2 linked regions of the Aureispira sp. CCB-E genome follow. The protein of the gene in region 1 interacts with the protein of each later gene in a pairwise test. Links are inferred from orthologs where the notes say so. Each region holds a gene or a part of one and is shown on either strand. Other genes may lie near its edges. The genes, in order: secA and QP953_RS00205.

The links.
Region 2: the proteins of secA (region 1) and QP953_RS00205 interact in binary tests that used the Escherichia coli proteins (3 or more experiments, as listed by UniProt). The link is inferred for Aureispira sp. CCB-E from one-to-one orthologs.

What each region holds. Positions count from the first base shown.
Region 1 is NZ_CP133671.1:409,634-413,819, reverse strand. What follows is about bases 156-4,006. They hold secA (preprotein translocase subunit SecA), read left to right. Parts: upstream 156-464; coding sequence 465-3,806; downstream 3,807-4,006. Also shown: QP953_RS01615 (hypothetical protein), read right to left, coding at 1-113; QP953_RS01605 (T9SS type A sorting domain-containing protein), read right to left, coding at 4,180-4,186. UniProt on the Escherichia coli protein: Required for protein export, interacts with the SecYEG preprotein conducting channel.
Region 2 is NZ_CP133671.1:50,334-53,658, reverse strand. Bases 266-3,255 are described here. They hold QP953_RS00205 (alkaline phosphatase), read left to right. Parts: upstream 266-1,178; coding sequence 1,179-2,333; downstream 2,334-3,255. Other genes in these bases: QP953_RS00195 (SPOR domain-containing protein), read left to right, coding at 3,203-3,255; deoC (deoxyribose-phosphate aldolase), read left to right, coding at 2,547-3,197; QP953_RS00210 (CBS domain-containing protein), read left to right, coding at 290-952. Outside these bases: more of QP953_RS00195, read left to right, coding at 3,256-3,325.

The sequences.
Region 1 (4,186 bases):
TTAGTATAGAAAGTCGTGTCATTTGGAGTTGATTCTTCTGTCTGTTGGGTTGTGTCATTGGATTCGCAACTAAAAAGAATAAGAAGCAATAAGCAACTGATAAAATAAGGCATGAAATTTACTGTTTTGAACAACTGAGTGAATATAAAAAGCTATTACATTGCTTTTCAACACCAATGTGCTTTTGCAAAATAAGCTAGCATTATGGCGAAAATTACGATTTAAGTGCCAAAAAGTCGATAAAAAATTACAATTTTTGCCAATATGGCATACATAATACAGATGGAATAAAATGTGATAGCAAAATTAAATGTTATATTTGCTACAATGTTGAGTCAATAGCAAGTACTCTTATTCAGAACAAACTGTTAACTCTGAATTTCCCTCAACATCCTAATAAGAAAATTATTCATTTTAAGTAATTGATAATACCCTTGACAATTGCTTCATAAACTAAAGAAAACATGTTTGGTTTTTTAAAGAAACTATTTGGTGATAAATACGATCGTGATATTAAAACGATTCTACCCATTGTAGAAAAAATTAAGGATGAATATGCAAAATTAACATCCGTTTCCAACGATGTATTGCGCAACAAAACCCTTGAATTTAAAGATCGTATTGCCGAGCATCTAAAAACCATTGACAGTGAAATTGCAGCGATTCAATCGGATATTGATGCAACAGAAGATGTTCTGAAAAAACAAAATTTATTTGCTGAGATTGATACTCTAAAAAAAGAAAGAGACGAGGAAATAGAAGTTGTTTTGAATGAAATTCTACCAGAAGCATTTGCTGTGGTAAAAGAAACTGCTCGCCGTTTTGCCGAAAGTGAATCTTTAGAAGTCTCTGCCACCGATATGGACAGAGAATTGGCTGCTCAACAAATGGGTAGTCCCAAACCTTTTGTATCAATTGATGGAGACAAAGCAATTTGGAAAAACTCTTGGATGGCTGCTGGCAATGAAGTGACTTGGAATATGGTTCATTACGACGTTCAGTTGATTGGAGGGATCGTTTTGCACCAAGGAAAAATTGCAGAGATGGCTACAGGAGAGGGAAAAACATTGGTTTCGACTTTGCCTGCGTACTTGAATGGTTTGGCTGGCGAAGGGGTACATTTGATTACTGTAAATGATTACTTAGCCAAACGGGATGCAGAATGGATGGCTCCTATTCACAACTTCTTGCAACTGACAGTAGATTGTATCGATAAATACAGACCTCATTCTCCTGAACGTAAAGCGGCTTATCGTGCTGATATTACTTATGGTACTAACAATGAGTTTGGTTTTGACTACTTGCGTGATAATATGGCGCACAAACCCGATGAAATTGTACAGCGTAAGTTTCACTTTACAATGATTGATGAGGTTGACTCTGTTTTGATTGACGATGCTCGTACGCCTTTAATTATATCGGGTCCTACGGCTCAAGATAATCGTGAAGAGTTGTTTACTGCTCTAAAACCTGCTGTGCAACAACTAGAAGCAGTGCAACGCAAACTAGTTGGAGAATTATTGCGAGAAGCAAAACGATTGATCGCAGAAGGAAATACCAGCCCCGAAGAAGGTGGTGGCGGTTTGGCATTATTCCGTGCATACCGTGGATTGCCCAAACACCGTGCATTAATCAAATATTTGAGTGAGCCTGGGGTCATGCTAATCATGCAAAAAACAGAGAACTTCTACATGGCTGAGCAGTCTAAGCATATGCCAAAGGCGGATGCACCTCTGTATTTTGTTATTGAAGAAAAAAATAGATCGGTTGAGCTAACGGATAATGGTCGTATGCTCTTAGGTAAAGGTGCTGGCGATGATAGTCTTTTTGTGATGGATGACATTGGAACAATCCTTTCGGATATTGACAAAATCGAAGGATTAAGTCAAGAGGAGATTGTTGCTAAAAAAGATGAAGCTCTATTGGCTTTTCAAGCCAAAAATGAGCGTTTGCATGCCTTGCGTCAATTGCTAAAAGCCTATACCTTGTTTCATAGAGAGGATGAGTATGTTGTGATGAATAATGAGGTAAAAATTGTAGATGAGCAAACAGGACGTATCATGGATGGACGTCGTTTTTCTGATGGTTTGCACCAAGCACTAGAAGCAAAAGAGAGTGTTAAGATCGAAAAAACTACTCAAACTTATGCTACCATTACGCTTCAAAACTTCTTCCGTATGTACCATAAATTAGCAGGTATGACTGGTACAGCAGAAACCGAAGCACAAGAACTGTGGAATATCTATAAATTGGATGTAGTTGTTATTCCTACCAATCGTCCAATTGTTCGTGATGATAGAAATGATTTGGTCTACAAAACAGAACGAGAAAAAATTAATGCAATTATTAATGACGTTGTTGAATTGACCAAAAAAGGACAACCTGTGTTAGTGGGTACTACTTCTGTCCAACAATCGGAGATGTTAAGCCGTTTGCTCCAACTTCGCAAAATTGAGCACAATGTTTTGAATGCAAAACAACACGCTCGTGAGGCAGATGTTGTTGCTGAAGCAGGTAAAGCAGGGCAAGTAACTATTGCTACCAATATGGCTGGTCGTGGTACGGATATCAAGATTTCGGATGAAGTTAAAAAAGCAGGTGGTTTGGCAATCATTGGTACAGAACGCCATGATTCGAGACGTGTCGATAGACAGTTGCGTGGTCGTGCTGGTCGTCAAGGAGATGTCGGGATGTCTCAATTCTATGTTTCTTTAGAAGACAAACTAATGCGTTTATTTGGGTCTGAGCGTATCTCAAAATTGATGGACACAATGGGGCATCAAGAAGGAGAAGCATTGCAACACAAAATGATTACGAATGCCATTGAACGTGCTCAAAAACGTATTGAAGAAAATAACTTTGGAGTTCGTAAACGCTTGTTGGAATACGATGATGTTATGAACATTCAACGGGAATCTATTTACAAAAAGCGTAATAATGCCTTGTATGGAGAACGTTTGGCGATCGATCTAAACGATATGTTTGACCAAGTAGCTGTGTCTTTGGTAACTACTCACAAAGTCAACAACGATTATAATGCCTTTGCTCAAGATGTGATTCGTTATTATGGCTTTGAGACTAATATTACCGAAAATGAGTTTAGAAGCGAAACAGTACTAGACAAGTTAATGGATAAATTGTACAATCAAGCTGCAAGAACGTACAAAGCTAAATTTAGCGACATTGCTCAACGTCTAATGCCTATTATTAACCGCGTTTACAATGACCCCAATACCAACTACCAAAAAATTGGTATTCCTTTTACTGATGGTACCAAAGGAATGGAAATAGGGGCAGACTTAAAAGCAGCTATTAGCACAAATGGCAAATCCTTGGTTAATGATATCGAAAAATCAATTACTTTAGGCTTGATTGACAATGCATGGAAAGAGCATTTGCGTGATTTGGACGAATTAAAAGATCAAACTCAATCGGCTTCTTTTGAGCAAAAAGATCCTTTGGTTGTTTATAAAATTCAAGCTTCTAAACTTTATGAGTTGTTCTTGGATAGAATTAGCAAAGAAATCACTAGCTTCTTATTCAAAGGAGGTATTCCTATTCAAGAATCGGAAGATGTACACGAGGCTCAAGAGGTAGAAGTTGATAACGAAAATCTACAAACAAATATTGAGGCTCAAAAAGAAGCAGAGGAAATGCAACGTCGTGCTGCGCAAAATGCTAATAATGCAACACAAACAATTGAAAAAGTAAAAACATTCAAACGTGACACAGAAAAGATAAAACGTAATGATCCTTGTCCTTGTGGAAGTGGCAAGAAATACAAACAATGTCACGGCAAAAAATAAAACAACAAACTAACATTATGATTATCAGCAAGCTAAAATTCAAATACGTGTAAAATCTAGTTACTGACAATCTGGTTTTTATAGTTTTATATGGGTGGTTAAAATAGAGAGAATCCGTTCTACTATTTTGACCACCCTTTTTAGTAACTAGTAGTTCGTTACGGGGTTTTAACAAACTATTGTATAATCTAAGGAACACCAACAAAGAAGGATTATTATCTCACTTGATGAGAGATTATGCAGAACAGGTAATAATGCAGACTGTTTGTTCTAAAACATAAAAGAGGAGAAGGCTTGCGCCTTCTCCCATAGCAATACAGCAATTGCTATCATGAAACACTCAGGGGGAAATTTCTTATCTATACAGACGAATTCATTCT
Region 2 (3,325 bases), 360 kb from region 1 along the record:
CCATTGCATTTGGTCTACCTACGATTGGGTTTAAAATCAACTTTTTATTTGATAAAAATGAAAAGTGTACAGCAATTTATCAATAGTTCGTTGAAAAATTCTATTAGCTTGATAATCAATAAATTGTGGATTTATTACGTTTTGTTTTTAAATTTTGATTATCAAACTAATATAAATGTGTTTTTTTATCTTTTTGGTAACTAAGCTTGCGATCTCACGAGCGTAGCGAGCTAAAAAAGTAAAAAATCAACGAACTACTAAATTTATAATAAAACAATAAAATCAATATATGTACGCATCAGCACTAATATCTTACTCCGTCCCACCGCTCAAACTCAATGATACTGGCGTTAAAGCGTTGTTATGGATGAATGATTTTCATGTAAGGCATTTACCTGTTGTAGAAGATGGAAAACTATTAGGAATTTTATCTGAAGATGAAGTCCTTAATTTTGTCGATGCAGAAACAACAATCAGAGAAAGCCGACCTGTTTTATTACCTAAATTTGTTCCCGCACAAAAACACCTATATGACATCATGAAACTGGTCGTTAATTTTAATCTAACGGTCATACCTGTTTTAAATAACGAGGGAGATTATATGGGGCTTATTACCATCGAAGATCTGTTAAAAAAACTGGCAGATACAGGTTCAATAACACATCCTGGAGGCGTTTTGGTTTTAGAAATGGCACCTAGAGATTATTCTTTGTCTGAAATATCTAGATTAATAGAGTTAGAAAACGCAACTATCTTAAGCAGTTTTATTTCTTCTCCCTATGGAACTAATGCATTGGAATTAACATTAAAAATAAATAAAGAAGATCTAAAACATATTGTGGCAACTTTGGAACGATTTGGTTATGATGTAAAATCTTCTTTTTATGAATCAGAATTTATTGATACACTCAATGATCGTTATGAAGGTTTAATGCGTTACTTAGACGTTTAACGAAAAAAAATTAACAAATTGAACCAAAAGTCATCCTAGCAGTTTTGTCCTAGGATGACTTTTGATTTATAAGCTTGTAAATTTTACCACTAATCTATAGTATGGAACCAGATAATAAGGGCATTCTGTTTTGTCTCTATTGTTTATAAGGCTTTTTTATCTTTGTAGATGTGGAAGTCGAAACAGTTATCCCACTAAATTAATTACAGATATCGGACTAAAATCAATGAACAAACTAGTAATAATTGTTTTTTTTATATGGATAAGCTCCAGTTGCGAAACACCTCAAGCTTTAAATAATGCTTCTAATGAAGATGAGAATCAACCTCAAGAAGGAACAAAAGAAGCTGGCAAAACTTTTATAGCAGGAAAACGCCCTAAGAATGTTATTTTTTTAATAGGAGATGGAATGGGCTTAACTCAAATAACTGCAGGCAGTATTGCCAAAAAAACACCTCTAATTCTAGAAAAGTTTCGACAAATAGGACTAGTCAAAACGTACTCAACCAAACTAATAACAGATAGTGCAGCAGGAGCTACCGCTATGGCCACTGGTTCCAAAACATACAATGGAGCTATATCAATGAATATTCATCAAAAGAAACTCAAAACAATTTTAGAATATGCAGAAGAAAAAAACTGGTTGACAGGTATCGTCACAACTGCCACGGTTACACATGCAACACCTGCCTGTTTTTATGGGCATCAACCGACAAGAAGCCGTGTCAATCAGAAATTAGCTGCTGAGTTTATGACTAAAGATATTGAAGTGCTGATGGGAGGAGGTTGGAATTACTTTAAGGATGGCTTAGATGGTCGAGATCTAATCGCAGAAGCACAAGAGAAAGGCTATTTTGTTACTGACAATATCGAACAAGTAGGAGATTATAGACCAGAAAAAATGATTTGCTTGATTTCTGCTAAGTTGCCTCCCAAAATAGAAGAGCGTGGAGATTTTCTGCCGTTAGCGGCTAAAAAAGCAATTGATATTTTGAGCTATCCCAAATCAAATTTCTTTTTAATGATAGAAGGAGCTCAGATAGATTGGGGAGGGCACAAGAATGAATCAGATTATATCGTAGAAGAAATGCTAGACTTTGATAGAACCATTCAGCAAGCATTTGATTTTGCTAAAAAAGATGGTAATACCTTGGTCATTGTAACAGCCGATCATGAGACAGGAGGATATAGTATTAATGGAGGTAGCAAAAAAGAAGGGAAAGTGGAAGGAAAATTTACTTCTGATTACCATACAGCGACAATGGTACCTATCTTTGCGTATGGTCCAGGAGCAGAATCTTTTACAGGAATAATGGATAATACAGAAATATTTTTTAAATTAAAATATTTAATGAACTTAAGCGAATCTTCCTCAAACTAGAATTAGTATTGAGTTGATTATTAAAGATTTATTGCTTAGGGACTTTGAGGGGAATTAGTATGGTAAAAAAATGAAGTTAGATTTTTTGTAAAAAAAAACAGAAAATCCGTTTTAAATTGTGCTTATAGGTTTATAATATTATTACTTTTGTCCTTCTTATAAAAAGAACTATCTAAAGAATTTTCTAAATATTTTGCGTTACTAAAGCAAACAATGGAATTGAATAACTATATAGAATACACCCTCCTAAAACCTGATACCACTAAATTAGACATAAAGGAACTTTGTAGAGAGGCATTAGAACATAATTTTTCGGCGGTTTGTATCCCCCCATTTTATGTACCAATAGCAGCAAAGTTATTAGAGGACTCAAATACTAAAGTCATTACTACTATAGGTTACCCCATGGGCTATCATGCAATTCCCGTAAAAGTAGAGGAAGCTAAACGTGCGATAGACGAAGGGGTAGATGAGATCGAAATGATGGTTAATATTGCTGCTGTTAAAGATGGTAATTGGTCACATGTTAAGAATGATATTTCAAGTGTAACAACGGCAGCACACCTAAAAGGAAAAAAAATAAAAGTTATTTTAGAAACTAGCTTATTGACAATTGAAGAAATAAAACAATTGTGTGCTATTTGTTGTGATGTAGAAGTTGATTGTATCAAAAATGCTACAGGTGTAAATGGCGGACATTCGACAATTGAAATGATTAATTTGCTAAAAACAGAATCTAAAGGAATCAAGATTGTTGTAGCAGGAGGTGTGCATACAAAAGCTTTTGCATTAGAATTAATCGAAGCAGGAGTCGATAAGCTGGGAACACCTGAAGGAGTACAGCTTCTTCATTCAATAAAGTAGAAGTTATGAGATGGATAATCGCAATAACAATGATACTATGGAGTAGTTTTTCTTTTGCCCAAGACCAAGAAGGTATTGTAAGGGTTGTCGAAGAAAATTCTATACGTCAAATTTTAGATCATCGGAAA